One region of the Streptomyces flavovariabilis genome, then DNA from elsewhere that is predicted to be linked to it. Evidence: predicted binding sites of a transcription regulator. Region 1 holds the regulator's gene; the other holds the start of a gene.
The links. The regulator HspR, encoded in region 1, represses chaperone genes until heat shock. The targets are predictions, from matches to a motif close to TTGAGNNNNNNNNNCTCAA.

Region 1 (6,896 bases):
TCATCGGACGCTCGGGGATCCTTGACCAGGAACATTGAGGGGCGTGGTGGAGTGCTGCGAACCGTCCAGGCCTGCCTGGGCGATGCGCACCCCCAGTTGCGTACGGCTCGCCGCCCCCAGCGTCTCGGAGAGGCGCGCGATGTGCGCCCGGCACGTCCGGACGCTTATGCCCAGCCGTTCCGCGATGACCGCGTCCTGATGCCCCTCCGCCAGCAACGCGGCGATGGACTGCTCCCGGTGGGAGATGCCCTCGATGCCCGTGTCGGGGAGCGGGGCCGTGAGGGGGATGGCCAGGCGCCACAGCCGTTCGAAGACCGTGACGAGGTACTCGACGAGCGCCGGGTGCCGTAGCTCCAGGGCCATCGTGCGGTCGGTGTTGGCGGGGATGAACGCCACCGTCCGGTCGAAGAGGATCAGCCGGTCGATCACCTCGTCCAGCGTGCGCGCCTCCACCGCGTCGCCCATCAGCTCCAGATAGGTCAGCAACCCCTGCCCGTGCCGGGCGACATGCGTGTACAGGTCCCGCATCCGCACGCCCCGGCCGCGCAGCGCCAGTGCCCGGTGCAGCCCCTCGGAGAGCTCCGCCTCGCGGCGGATGCCGCCGGGCTGCACCGTGAGCACCTCGGTCGTGCACGCCCGGGTCGCCTCGTCCATCGCGGCCTGGATCCGGGCGAGTCCGTCCAGGACCCGGATCGCCGGGCCCTCCGCCGACGCCGCCACCGGCCGCACCTGGCGGCCGAGCCCGGCGTACCACTCGACGGCCGTGACGGCCGAGCCCAGCCGCCGCTGACTGGCGCTCACCTCGTCGTACATCCCGCGCAGCAGGCGGGTCATGACCTCCTGCGGGGAGGTCGGCACCAGCCAGTCCATGTCGTCGGGGTCCGGGTGCAGCAGGGCGAGTTCCAGCAGGCAGGGCACCGGATCCGCGTCCCGGCGCGGCACCCGGCCGCGCCGTACGGCCCGGGAATACACGCGATCCCCGGCGTCGCACAGTCGGTCGGCACCATGGGGATGCTCATCCGCCCCGTGCCCGGCCATCGCCCATCCCACCCCCGGTTTCGCCGTCTTCCGCAGCGCAACTATGCGCGGACCGGACGTGCTCCGCAACACGGCTCCCCGCGCAGCGACCACCGGAAACCACCGGTTCGCACCGGTATCGACGAGCCTCGGGTCATCAGGTTGCAGGGGGTGGGTGGACCCGGCTCGCGACGCGGCTACCTCAGGCCGATGGCCCGGCAAGCCGCCTTGTACTCGGCCGTGCAGATGTCCGACAGCTTGTAGACGTCGTCCGCGACCACCGTGTCCTTGATGTTCTCCTTGGTGAGCGCGACCACCGGCACGAGCTGCGCCGGGATGCCCTTGTGCGTGGGGCTGTCGACCTTGTCGCGGGTGAGGGCCGCGAACTGGATGTCGCGGCCCTGGACCTTGGCGACCGCCATCTCCGCGGCGTTCTCCGCCTCCTGCGGGTAGGACTTGTACACGCTCATGTACTGGTCGCCGCTGATGATCCGCTGCACCGCCGGCAGTTCCGCGTCCTGCCCGGTGATCGGCGGCAGGTCGGTGACGCCGGCGGCCCCCAGTGCCTTGACGATGCCGCCCGCCATACCGTCGTTGGCGGAGTACACCGCCGCGATGTCGCCCTTGCCGATCTTCTCGATCGCGTCGGCCATGTTGGCCTCGGCGTTCTCCGGCTTCCAGTCCTTGGTGTCGAAGGACTCGGCGATCGTCACCTTGCCGTTCAGCACGGACATCGCGCCCGCCTTGAACTGCTTGGCGTTCGGGTCGGTGGACGAGCCGTTCATCATGACGATCTTGTCGGAGAGGCTCGCGTTCTCGCCGATGGCCTCCAGCAGGGAGCGGCCCTGGACCTCGCCGACCAGCTCGTTGTCGAAGGAGATGTACGCGTCGATCGGACCCTCGGCCAGCCGGTCGTAGGCGATGACCGGAATGCCGGCCTCCTTCGCCTTCTTCACACCGCTCGCGATGGCCTGCGAGTCCACGGCGTCCAGCAGGATCACGTCGACCCGGTCGTCGATCATCTGCTGCATCTGGCTCGCCTGCTTGTCCGCGTCCGCTTCGGCGTTGGCGTACTCGACGCGGCCCTTGTCGTTGGTGAGCGACTCGACCTTCGTCTTGATGATGGGGTAGTCGAAGTTCTCGTACCGCGTGTTCGCCTTCTCCGGCAGCAGCAGTCCGACGGTGATGTCGTTACCCTTCGCCGGGCTCGCGTCGTCACTGCTCCCCGTCGCGTTGAGCACGCCGCAGCCGGCCAGCGTGACGGACATCGTGGCGGCTGCCACGGATATGGCGATACGACGCATGCGGAGCTCACTTCGCGTGTGATTCGGACGTGGGCGCAGCTTTCCGCCCATGTGACTGAAAAGCCAACGCGGACGCGACCCCCAACGTCAAGCGGAACCACTTAACGAGATGACAACACCACGCTCCGCAGTAGTTGTGAAGACTCTGCGGAATCACCTCCAAGTGCCGCGCACGTTGCGGTCATCCACAGGCGACCGGGTGAAACCGGACCAAGGCATACGAAAAGGGCCGGGAGTCGATCCCGGCCCTTCTCGCGTCGCCTGCGCGTCAGTCGGACTGCTGCTGCCGCTTCGGCCGCCACACCACCAGCGCGCTGGTCTGCTGCACCTCCTGGTACGGCACCAGGTCGCGGCGGTACGACGCGTGCACCGCCGCCTCGCGCTGCCGCATCGCGGCGGCCGCGCCGTCGAGCGCGTCCTCCAGCTCGGCCACCCGGGCCTGGAGCGCGGCGACCTGGTTCTCCAGTTCGATGATGCGCTTGATACCGGCCAGGTTGATGCCCTCGTCCTGCGACAACTGCTGGACGGTGCGCAGCAGCTCGATGTCGCGGGCCGAGTAGCGGCGGCCCCGGCCCGCGGTGCGGTCCGGGGACACCAGGCCCAGCCGGTCGTACTGGCGCAGGGTCTGGGGGTGCAGGCCGGACAGCTGGGCCGCCACCGAGATGACGTAGACCGGGGTTTCCTCGGTCAGTTCATACGGATTGCGCCGACGACCGTCCATCTGACTCATGCTCCCTTCGCGGCCTGGAACAGATCCGCCCGCGGATCCTCACCCGCGGTCGCCTCGCGATACGCCTCGAGTGCGTCACGAGCCTTCCCCGCCAGGTCCTTCGGAACACTCACCTCGACGGTGACCAGGAGGTCACCGCGGGTGCCGTCCTTGCGGACCGCGCCCTTGCCCCGGGCGCGCATGGTGCGCCCGTTGGGCGTGCCCGGCGGCAGCTTCAGTGTGACGGGCGGGCCGCCGAGCGTCGGCACCCGCACCTCGCCGCCGAGGGCTGCCTCGGCGAAGGTCACCGGGACGGTGACCGTGAGGTTGTCCTCCTTGCGGCCGAACACCGGGTGGGTGTCGACGTGCACGACGACGTACAGATCGCCCGCCGGGCCGCCGCGCTCGCCCGGCGCACCCTTGCCGCGCAGCCGGATCCGCTGGCCGTCGCTGACGCCCGCGGGGATGCGCACCTGCATGGTCCGCGAGGATTTGGCCCGGCCGCTGCCCTTGCAGACCTCGCAGGCGTTCTCCGCGATCAGGCCGCGGCCCTTGCAGTCCGGGCAGGGGTCGGTGAGCGAGAAGCCGCCGCCGCTGCCCCGGGCGACCTGCCCGGTGCCGACGCAGGTCGGGCACACGCGCGGTGTGCCGTTCTTGTCGCCGGTGCCCGAACAGGCCTTGCAGGGCGACTGCGACGACATGCGCAGCGGGACCGTCGCGCCCTCGATCGCCTCCGTGAAGCTGAGCGTGACCTCGGACTCGATGTCCTGGCCGCGCCGGGGATGCGCGCGCGTCCCCGGGCCGCCCGCGCCACCGCGGTTGAACAGGCCCCCGAAGACGTCACCGAGTCCGCCGCCGAAGCCGCCGGCTCCCTGACCGCCGCCCTGGGCGCCGCCTCCGAAGAGGTCGCCCAGGTCGAAGTTGAAGGAGCCGCCCGCGCCGCCCGGCCCCGGGCGGAAGCCGCCGTTGCCGAAGAGGGCGCGCGCGTCGTCGTACTCCTTGCGCTTCTTGGGGTCGCCGAGGATGTCGTTGGCCTCGGAGATCTCCTTGAAGCGCTCCTCCGCCCTGACGTTGCCCTTGTTGGCGTCCGGGTGGAACTCGCGGGCGAGCTTCCGGTACGCCTTCTTGATCTCGGCCTCGGTGGCGTCCTTGGGGACGCCGAGGACCTTGTAGTAGTCCTTCTCGATGAAGTCCTTGGTGCTCATCCTCGACGCCCCTCCTTCCCTTCGTCTGTGACGTCAGCCCTCGTCCGGGCCACCGCTCTCCTTGTCGTCGGCTTCGGCGGACTCGTCCGCCTTGACCGTCTGCGCCCCCGGCTGGGGTTCGGCCACCGCCACCCGCGCGGGGCGGATGGTGCGCTCGCCGATCCGGTACCCGGGCTGCAGAATCGCCACGCACGTCGTCTCGGTGACGTCCGGTGCGTAGCTGTGCATCAGGGCTTCGTGGATCGTCGGGTCGAAGGGCTCGCCCTCCTTGCCGAACTGCTGCAGGCCCATCTTCGCCGCCGTGCTCTCCAGCGACTCGGCGACGGACTTGAAGCCGCCGACCAGTTCGCCGTGTTCACGCGCGCGGCCGATGTCGTCGAGCACGGGCAGGAGCTCGGTCAGGAGGTTCGCGATGGCGATCTCCTTGACCGCGATCCGGTCGCGCTCGACCCGGCGGCGGTAGTTCTGGAACTCGGCCTGGAGGCGCTGGAGATCCGCCGTGCGCTCGCTGAGCGCCGTGCGGGCCTGGTCCAGCTGGGCCACCAGAGCCACGTCCTGGCCCGTGTCCCCGGCCGGGGCCGCCCCCTCCTCAGCGGAGGGGGAGGCGGCCTTCGGCTCGGCGTCTTCGGAGGTGGCGCCGGAAGGGACGTCGGGCTGCTGCTCGTCGAAGCCCGGGGTCTCCTCCGTCACGCGGCACCATCCTTCCGCTCGTCGTCGACGATCTCGGCGTCGACGACGTCGTCGTCGGCCTTGGCCTCACCGGCACCCGCGGCACCGGCCGAGTCGCCTCCGGCGGCCTGGGCGGCGTTCGCGTCGGCGTACATGGCCTGGCCGAGCTTCTGGGAGACGGCCGCGACCTTCTCCGTGGCGGTGCGGATCTCGGCGCTGTCCTCGCCCTTGAGCTTCTCCTTCAGCTCGGCGACGGCTTCCTCGACCTCGGTCTTGATCTCGCCCGGGACCTTGTCCTCGTTGTCCTTGAGGAACTTCTCGGTCTGGTAGACGAGCTGCTCGCCCTGGTTGCGGGACTCGGCGGCCTCGCGGCGCTTGTGGTCCTCCTCCGCGTACTGCTCGGCCTCCTGGCGCATGCGGTCGACCTCGTCCTTCGGCAGCGAGGAGCCGCCGGTGACGGTCATCTTCTGCTCCTTGCCCGTGCCCAGGTCCTTCGCGGTCACGTGCATGATGCCGTTGGCGTCGATGTCGAAGGACACCTCGATCTGCGGGACGCCGCGGGGCGCCGGCGGCAGACCGGTCAGCTCGAACATCCCGAGCTTCTTGTTGTACGCCGCGATCTCGCGCTCGCCCTGGTAGACCTGGATCTGCACGGACGGCTGGTTGTCCTCGGCGGTGGTGAAGATCTCGGACCGCTTGGTCGGGATCGTCGTGTTCCGCTCGATGAGCTTGGTCATGATGCCGCCCTTGGTCTCGATGCCGAGGGACAGCGGGGTGACGTCGAGGAGCAGGACGTCCTTGACCTCGCCCTTGAGGACACCGGCCTGCAGGGCGGCGCCGATGGCGACGACCTCGTCCGGGTTGACGCCCTTGTTGGCGTCCTTGCCGCCGGTCAGCTCCTTGACGAGCTCCGCGACGGCGGGCATACGGGTCGAGCCGCCGACCAGGACGACGTGGTCGATCTCGCTGATGGAGATGCCGGCGTCCTTGATGACGTTGTGGAACGGCGTCTTGCAGCGCTCCAGGAGGTCCGCGGTCAGCTGCTGGAACTGGGCGCGGGTGAGCTTCTCGTCGAGGTGCAGGGGACCCTCGGCGGAGGCGGTGATGTAGGGCAGGTTGATCGAGGTCTCGGTGGACGAGGACAGCTCGATCTTCGCCTTCTCGGCGGCCTCGCGCAGACGCTGCAGGGCCATCTTGTCCTTGCCCAGGTCCACGCCGTGGCCGGACTGGAACTGCTGGACCAGGTAGTCGACGACGCGCTGGTCCCAGTCGTCACCACCGAGGTGGTTGTCACCGTTGGTGGCCTTCACCTCGACGACGCCGTCGCCGATCTCCAGCAGCGAGACGTCGAACGTGCCGCCACCGAGGTCGAAGACCAGGATGGTCTGGTCGTCCTTGTCGAGGCCGTACGCCAGGGCGGCCGCGGTGGGCTCGTTGACGATGCGCAGCACGTTCAGGCCGGCGATCTCGCCGGCCTCCTTCGTGGCCTGGCGCTCGGAGTCGTTGAAGTACGCCGGGACGGTGATGACCGCGTCGGTCACCTTCTCGCCCAGGTAGGACTCGGCGTCCCGCTTGAGCTTCTGGAGCACGAAGGCGCTGATCTGCTGCGGGTTGAAGGGCTTCCCGTCGAGCTCGATCTTCCAGTCGGTGCCCATGTGCCGCTTGACCGAGCGAATGGTCCGGTCCACGTTGGTGACCGCCTGACGCTTGGCCACCTCTCCGACGAGCACCTCACCGTTCTTGGCGAAGGCGACGACGGACGGCGTGGTCCTGGCGCCCTCGGCGTTGGTGATGACGGTGGGCTCGCCGCCCTCCAGAACGCTGACGACGGAGTTAGTCGTGCCCAGGTCGATGCCGACCGCACGTGCCATGGTTGATTCCTCCAGCTGACTTGAGTGGAACGGACTCAAGTGTGCACGACGGCTCTCCACCGGTCAACAGAGCTGAGTCAGCCAGGCTCAACTCTTATCCGTTCCTTACACGCAAGGGCGC
Region 2 (6,896 bases), on a different contig from region 1:
ACGTCGTCCCGCTCGTCGGCGAGGGAGTGCGCGAGGGCGAGGGCGTCCTGCGTCTGCTCCGCGAGCGTCACCAGCTTCTGGGAGTCGTGGAGTTGCCCGGAGGCGGCGAGGACGGACGGGGTGCCGGCACCGGCGATGGCAGCGGCGACCACGGCCACGGCGACGATCAGCCGGTTGCGTACGTGCGTGGGGCGTCCCTTGCCGGTGGGGGGCGTCGGCTCAGCGCCCTGAACGGGGGCCGTCTGCTTGCCTGTGCGACGAGGCCGCGTCTTCTGCACCGGTGCTCGCATTCCTGACTCGTGAACCCTTGGGCCCGGATGACGCTCCGTCAACTGGTGCGTACTCCCGGTACACTTCCCGACCCTCCCAGCGCCGGTGGGCAGCGCACGCGCATCACCTGACCCGCCACTCGAAGGAGTGAACCCCGGACGGGAGTTGAGGGGCAAGTTCCACAGGCCCTTGCAGCGGCCTTGCGCGGCACGCCGGTTGGACGGCGGCGACGGCCGGTGGCAGTATTCGCCACCACGTCTTCCCGGAACAAATCATTCCACCCCAAACCAGGCGTCTGACCTGCGCGACCGCGCCGATCCGGCAATCATTGCCAGCCTCCTGCGGACCTTGTGAAGGGCTCGTGCAGACTGGCCGGATGCGTACTGAACTCGCCTCGGAACCGGGAGACGCCGACCGCCCCAACGAGGACTTCGCCAGTGTCGGGCTTCCGGCCTCGGGACAGGGCGGTTCGGTCGTCGTTCTGGACGGCGTCACGCCACCGAAGACCGGGACGGGCTGTCTGCATTCCGTCCCCTGGTTCACCGCACACCTGGGCGGCGCACTGACCGAACTGACCGTTTCACTCCCGGATGTTCCCCTCGTCGACGCCTTGTCCCGCGCCATCGCGCGTACCTCCGAGGCGCACGCCGCAACCTGTGACCTTTCTCACCCCCGAACCCCCCAGGCCACCGTGGTCGTGACCCGCTGGAATCCGGACACCGTGGAGTACCTGGTCCTGTCCGACTCGGCTCTTCTGCTGGAGTCCCCGGACGGCGTGGTGACACCCGTCCTCGACGACCGCCTGGCCCTGCTCCCCCGCTCGGCGCTGGCCACGGACGCGCTCGTGGACTCCACCCTCCGCAACAGGGAGGGCGGCTTCTTCACGGCGGCGGCGGATCCCTCGGTGGCCCGGCGAGCGGTGACCGGCACCCTGCCCCGCAGCGAGGTCCGCGCCCTTGCCGCGCTGACGGACGGCGCCACCCGCTGGGTGGAGCGGTTCGAGGAGGGCGGCTGGACCGACTGCTTCCAGTTGGTCCGCAAGGAGGGCCCGCAGGCGCTGGTGGACCGCGTCCGGACGCTGGAGCGGTCGGACGCCGCCGCGACGTTCCTCGGCCGGAGCAAGCGGCACGACGACGCGACGGTGGTGTTCGCCGAGATCTAGGAGCTGCCCGGCTCTACTTGTCCATGCCGCGGTTGAGCTGGTTCAGCAGCCGGGCCAGTTCCGTGACCTCGCGGGAGTCCCAGTCGGCCAGGCGGCCGGCGTAGCGGGCGCGGCGGGCCTCCCGGACCCGGCGGACGCGGTCGCGGCCCTCCTGGGTGAGGGCGACGAGCCAGGCGCGTCCGTCGGCGGGGTCGGGTTCGCGCGCGACCAGCCCGAGTTCCTCCAGAGCGCGCAGCTGGCGGGACATCGTCGCCTTGCCGACTCCGATGTAGGCGGCGAGCTCGGTGGCCCGCTGCTGTCCGCACTCGTCCAGCCGTACGAGCAGGCCGTACGCGGACGACTCCAGGTCGGGGTGGACCTCGCGGGCCATCTCGCCCTGGCTGGCCCGGGCGCGCCGCAGCAGGACGGTCAGCTCGCGCTCCAGCGCCAGGAAGGCCGGCTGATCCACACCGCTTCCGGCCACACCGGCGTCGCGGTGTCCGTCGTTGCCTTCCTCGTGCACGTGAGCCCCTGCCTCGGTCGTCGCCCGGACGTGAGAGTTCCGGTACTGGGATTTTCCGTCACCTGCCGTCATCACCGCAGTTCGGCAAGTATTCCGCAGGTCACGGCGTACGCGTACACAGGGCCACCACACGGTGAAGGCCCGGGCCTCCCGCACGGGAACCCGGGCCTTCTCTCATCCGATGCACTCCGTCACGCGGCCACCGGAACCTCCGGCGTCACACCCGCGGTGGCGGGCGCGAGCGCCAGCTCCAGGACCTGGCGGACGTCGGTGACGGCGTGGACGTCGAGCTTGTCCAGCACCTCCGCCGGGACGTCGTCCAGGTCGGGCTCGTTGCGCTTGGGGATGATCACCGTGGTGACACCCGCCCGGTGCGCGGCGAGCAGCTTCTGCTTCACCCCGCCGATCGGCAGGACCCGCCCGGTCAGCGAGACCTCACCGGTCATCGCCACGTCCGTGCGGACCAGCCGGCCGGACAGCAGGGACGCGAGGGCCGTCGTCATCGTGATGCCGGCGCTCGGGCCGTCCTTGGGGACCGCGCCCGCCGGGAAGTGGATGTGCACGCCCCGGTCCTTCAGATCGGCCACCGGCAGTTCGAGCTCGGCGCCGTGGGAGCGCAGGAAGCTCAGCGCGATCTGCGCGGACTCCTTCATCACGTCGCCCAGCTGACCGGTCAGGGTCAGCCCGGCCGCGCCCGTCTCCGGGTCGGCCAGCGACGCCTCGACGAACAGCACGTCACCGCCCGCCCCGGTCACCGCGAGCCCGGTCGCCACGCCCGGCACGGACGTCCGCCGCTCGGCGGGGTCCTGGGCGGACTCGGGCACGTGGTGCGGTCGGCCGATCAGGTCGCGCAGGTCCTCGTCCCGGACGGTGAACGGCAGCTTCCGCTCGCCCAGTTCGTGCTGGGCGGCGATCTTGCGCAGCAGCCGTGCGACGGACCGCTCCAGGGTGCGGACGCCCGCCTCGCGCGTGTACTCGCCGGCGAGCTTGCGCAGCGCGCCTTCGTCGAGGGTCACCTCGTCCTTGTCGAGCCCGGCCCGCTCCAGCTGGCGCGGGAGCAGGTGGTCGCGGGCGATGACGACCTTCTCGTTCTCGGTGTAGCCGTCCAGGCGGACGATCTCCATCCGGTCGGCCAGGGCCTCCGGGATCGCCTCCAGGACGTTGGCGGTCGCGAGGAAGACGACGTCCGACAGGTCCAGCTCGACCTCCAGGTAGTGGTCCCGGAAGGTGTGGTTCTGAGCCGGGTCGAGCACCTCCAGCAGGGCGGCGGCCGGGTCGCCCCGGAAGTCCGAGCCCACCTTGTCGATCTCGTCGAGCAGCACGACCGGGTTCATCGACCCGGCCTCCTTGATGGCGCGCACGACCCGGCCCGGCAGGGCGCCCACGTAGGTACGCCGGTGGCCACGGATCTCGGCCTCGTCGCGCACGCCACCGAGGGCGACGCGGACGAACTTGCGGCCCATGGCGTGGGCGACGGACTCGCCGAGGCTGGTCTTGCCGACGCCGGGCGGCCCGACGAGTGCGAGCACGGCACCGCCGCGCCGCCCGCCGACCACGCCGAGGCCCCGCTCGTCACGGCGCTTGCGCACCGCCAGGTACTCGGTGATGCGTTCCTTCACGTCCTCCAGCCCGGAGTGCTCGGCGTCCAGGACCGCCTTGGCGCCCCGGATGTTGTAGGCGTCCTCGGTGCGCTCGTTCCACGGCATCTCCAGGACCGTGTCGAGCCAGGTACGGATCCAGGAGCCCTCCGGCGACTGGTCGGAGGACCGCTCCAGCTTGTCGACCTCCTTGAGCGCGGCCTCGCGGACCTTCTCGGGCAGGTCGGCGGCCTCCACACGGGTGCGGTAGTCGTCGGACTCCTCGCCCTCCTGCTCGCCGTTCAGCTCGCGCAGCTCCTTGCGGACGGCCTCCAGCTGGCGCCGCAGCAGGAACTCGCGCTGCTGCTTGTCGACGCCCTCCTGGACGTCCTTCGCGATGGACTCGGCCACGTCCTGCTCGGCGAGGTGGTCGCGCAGCTGCTGGGTGGCGAGCTTGAGCCGGGCCACCGGGTCGGCGGTCTCCAGCAGTTCGACCTTCTGGTCGGTGGTCAGGAACGGCGAGTAGCCGGAGTTGTCGGCGAGCGCCGAGACGTCGTCGATCGCCTGGACCCGGTCGACGACCTGCCAGGCACCGCGCTTGCGCAGCCATGCGGTGGCGAGGGCCTTGTACTCCTTGACCAGTTCGGCGACCTGTCCGGGCAGGGGGTCCGGCACCGTGTCGTCCACGCGGGTGCCCTCGACCCACAGTGCGGCGCCGGGGCCGGTCGTCCCCGCGCCGATGCGCACCCGGCTCCGGCCGCGGATCAGGGCGCCGGGGTCGCCGTCGGCGAGCCGGCCGACCTGCTCGACGGTGCCGAGGACACCGGTGTTCGCGTAGGTCCCGTCGATGCGTGGCACCAGGAGTACCCGGGGCTTTCCGGGCGTTGTCCGGGCAGCGGCCTGAGCGGCCTCCACCGCGGCACGGACCTCGGAATCGCTCAGGTCCAGCGGGACCACCATCCCGGGCAGCACGATTTCGCCGTCGAGCGGCAGCACGGGCAGGGTGAGCGGTGTAGACGTCGAAGCCATGATCTCCCCTTCGGCAGTCAAGTTGAGTTATGCCGACTCAATGCTCGGGCGGGGCCGGATGTTCCCCCACCGCTGTTCGCTGTCAGCGATCACCGGTGACGCCGCGAGCGGGAGGACACGTAAGGTCCCCCCAGGTAATAGGTGATCAGCGCTTTCGATCGTTACAGGGAGATGACGTGGACGCGACCGTGCAGGCATGGGTGAACGGCTGGGTCGTGTCGCGCGGGGCCGCTCCACCCATGGCCGAGCCGTGGGGCTGGACGATCGACATGGGGATGAAGGGGCACGTCACGCGGCACGTGTTCGGCGCGACGGGCGACGGCCTCGACGAGACGACCGTCCGCAAGGTGGCCGACACGGTGACCGGGCACGGCGTGTGGCTGAAGGCGTTCCGGGACCCGTCGGTGGTCTCCGGCTGGCTGGACGACGACTGGTGGATCGACCCCGAGCCCGGTTGTCTGATGACGGTCCCGCTGACGGCGGACGACGCTCCGGCCGCCCCCGACGGCTACCGGCTGCGCGAGTGGTCGCGCGGCGGAGTGACCCGCCTGATGGTGGCCGCGCCGGACGGGTCCCTGGCGGCACGCGGACAGATCACCCCGACGGGCGGGACCGCCGTCGCCGACCAGATCGAGACGGCCCCCGAACACCGCCGCAAAGGCCTGGGCAGTCTCGTCATGCGGACGTTGCAGAACGCCGCCGTCCGGCAGGGGGCGCGGACCGGCGTCCTGGCCGGGACGCCCGCGGGGCGAGGCCTCTACGAGGCGCTGGGCTGGGAAGTGGTGGCGCTGCTGACCAGCGCCAGGTACAGCCCGGCGGCCTCCGCCCGGACCTGAGGGGCGTCGCGGTCAGCCCCCGGCGGGGCCGAGGCGCCTCGTGTACCACCGCCGGACCACCGGCCAGGTCGCGATCCCGATGCCCAGGGCGATCAGATGCCCCCAGTTCGTCATCGGGTCGGTGAAGGCGAGCAGGTCCTGGAGGAGCATCCAGCCGAAGCCGGCCAGCAGTGGCAGGCGCAGCCACAGCGGCAGGAGGCCGGCCAGGGCGCCGATGCCGGCGGCGACGCCGAAGCTGACGCCGTAGTCGAGGCGGTGCAGGGAGCTGTCGGGAAGGTGCCCGGCCAGGACCGCGACACCCACCGGGACCTCGGTCGCGAGGGTGGCCAGCACGTGCCCGAGCAGGAAGACACCGGCCGTGCGCAGAGCCCCGATCCGCCGTTCCAGCGCGGTCAGCACCAGCACGAAGGCGATGGCGAACGGGGAGGTCACTCCGCCCGCGACCCACAGCGCGCTGCCGATCAGCACCAGTTCCGGTGTGCGCACCAGGTGGCTCACGTCCGTGCTGGAGCCCTGGAGCAGGGCGTGCACGAGGGCCGGGTCCGCGTACGCAGAGATCAGCGAGGTGACGCAGAGGAGGAGCGCGTACCCGAAGGTGAACGGCGTTCCCGCCGGGGTGGGCAACAGCCGCCAGGGGCGGAGCGTCCGCGACCGGGGCACCGCCGCCGGAGCGGGCCCCCGCACTCCCGCGCCCGCCGCTCCGTACGGACCCCGCTGCCGCGGCACCCCGTCCAGCAGCCCCGGCACATCGGAGACGGGCGCGTCCGCCGGCGTCGGTGCGGCCGTCTCGTGGGACGGCGCGGTGCGTTCCACAACGGGCCCTCCCTTCGCTCGGGTCCCAGCCTTCGCCCCGGACACCCCCCTGTCTGTGACCCGCGCCACGCGAGAGGCGATTCACAGCAACCCGAAAGCCTTCCCTGCGTCCCCCGCAGGCCCCGGCGAAATGCCGGGCGCCGCACCTCCCACCCCTGCCAGGATGCCCCCATGCCTACCCCGTACGACATTCCCGATGTACTGGACCGACGTGAGGGCCCGCACGGTGAGGTGGTGCTGCGGCGGCACGGAGACCGGCTGGAGATCATCGCCAACGGCTGTTTCCTGATGGACACCTCCGACGGCCGCTCGGAGCGTCGGCTGGTCGACGCGGCCCTGGAAGCCCTGGCCGGGCGGGACCACCCCGAGGTCCTGATCGGCGGTCTCGGCGTCGGCTTCTCCCTCGCGCACGCCGCGGCGGACCCGCGCTGGGGAGGGATCACGGTGGTGGAACGGGAGCACGCGATCGTCGAATGGCATCTCGACGGCCCGCTCGCCGCGCTCTCCGCCCGGGCCCTGGCGGACCCCCGCACCACAATCGTCGAGGCGGATCTCGTCGCACACGTCAATGAGACATCCGACACATACGACGCCCTGTGCCTCGACATCGACAACGGACCCGACTGGACCGTCACGGACGGCAACGGAAGTCTCTACGGGGAAGCCGGACTGGCAAGCTGTGCAAGGGTGTTGAGACCGGGCGGGGT

Region 2: lon (endopeptidase La) is a predicted target of HspR. The motif match lies at 4,563-4,581, and genes of this name have one in related genera.

The regions. Positions count from the first base shown of each region.
Region 1 is NZ_JNXD01000025.1:39,953-46,848, forward strand. It holds gene IO24_RS0133575 (helix-turn-helix transcriptional regulator) at 1-38, shown strand, start outside; gene IO24_RS0133580 (helix-turn-helix transcriptional regulator) at 1-1,038, opposite strand; gene IO24_RS0133585 (sugar ABC transporter substrate-binding protein) at 1,215-2,321, opposite strand; gene IO24_RS0133590 (heat shock protein transcriptional repressor HspR) at 2,590-3,042, opposite strand; gene dnaJ (molecular chaperone DnaJ) at 3,048-4,235, opposite strand; gene grpE (nucleotide exchange factor GrpE) at 4,269-4,925, opposite strand; gene dnaK (molecular chaperone DnaK) at 4,922-6,775, opposite strand; gene IO24_RS0133610 (MraY family glycosyltransferase) at 6,870-6,896, opposite strand, start outside.
Region 2 is NZ_JNXD01000019.1:41,284-48,179, reverse strand. It holds gene IO24_RS0128885 (sensor histidine kinase) at 1-290, opposite strand, end outside; gene IO24_RS0128880 (protein phosphatase 2C domain-containing protein) at 647-1,432, shown strand; gene IO24_RS0128875 (MarR family winged helix-turn-helix transcriptional regulator) at 1,446-1,934, opposite strand; gene lon (endopeptidase La) at 2,126-4,540, opposite strand; gene IO24_RS0128865 (GNAT family N-acetyltransferase) at 4,717-5,376, shown strand; gene IO24_RS0128860 (rhomboid-like protein) at 5,389-6,189, opposite strand; gene IO24_RS0128855 (spermidine synthase family protein) at 6,361-6,896, shown strand, end outside.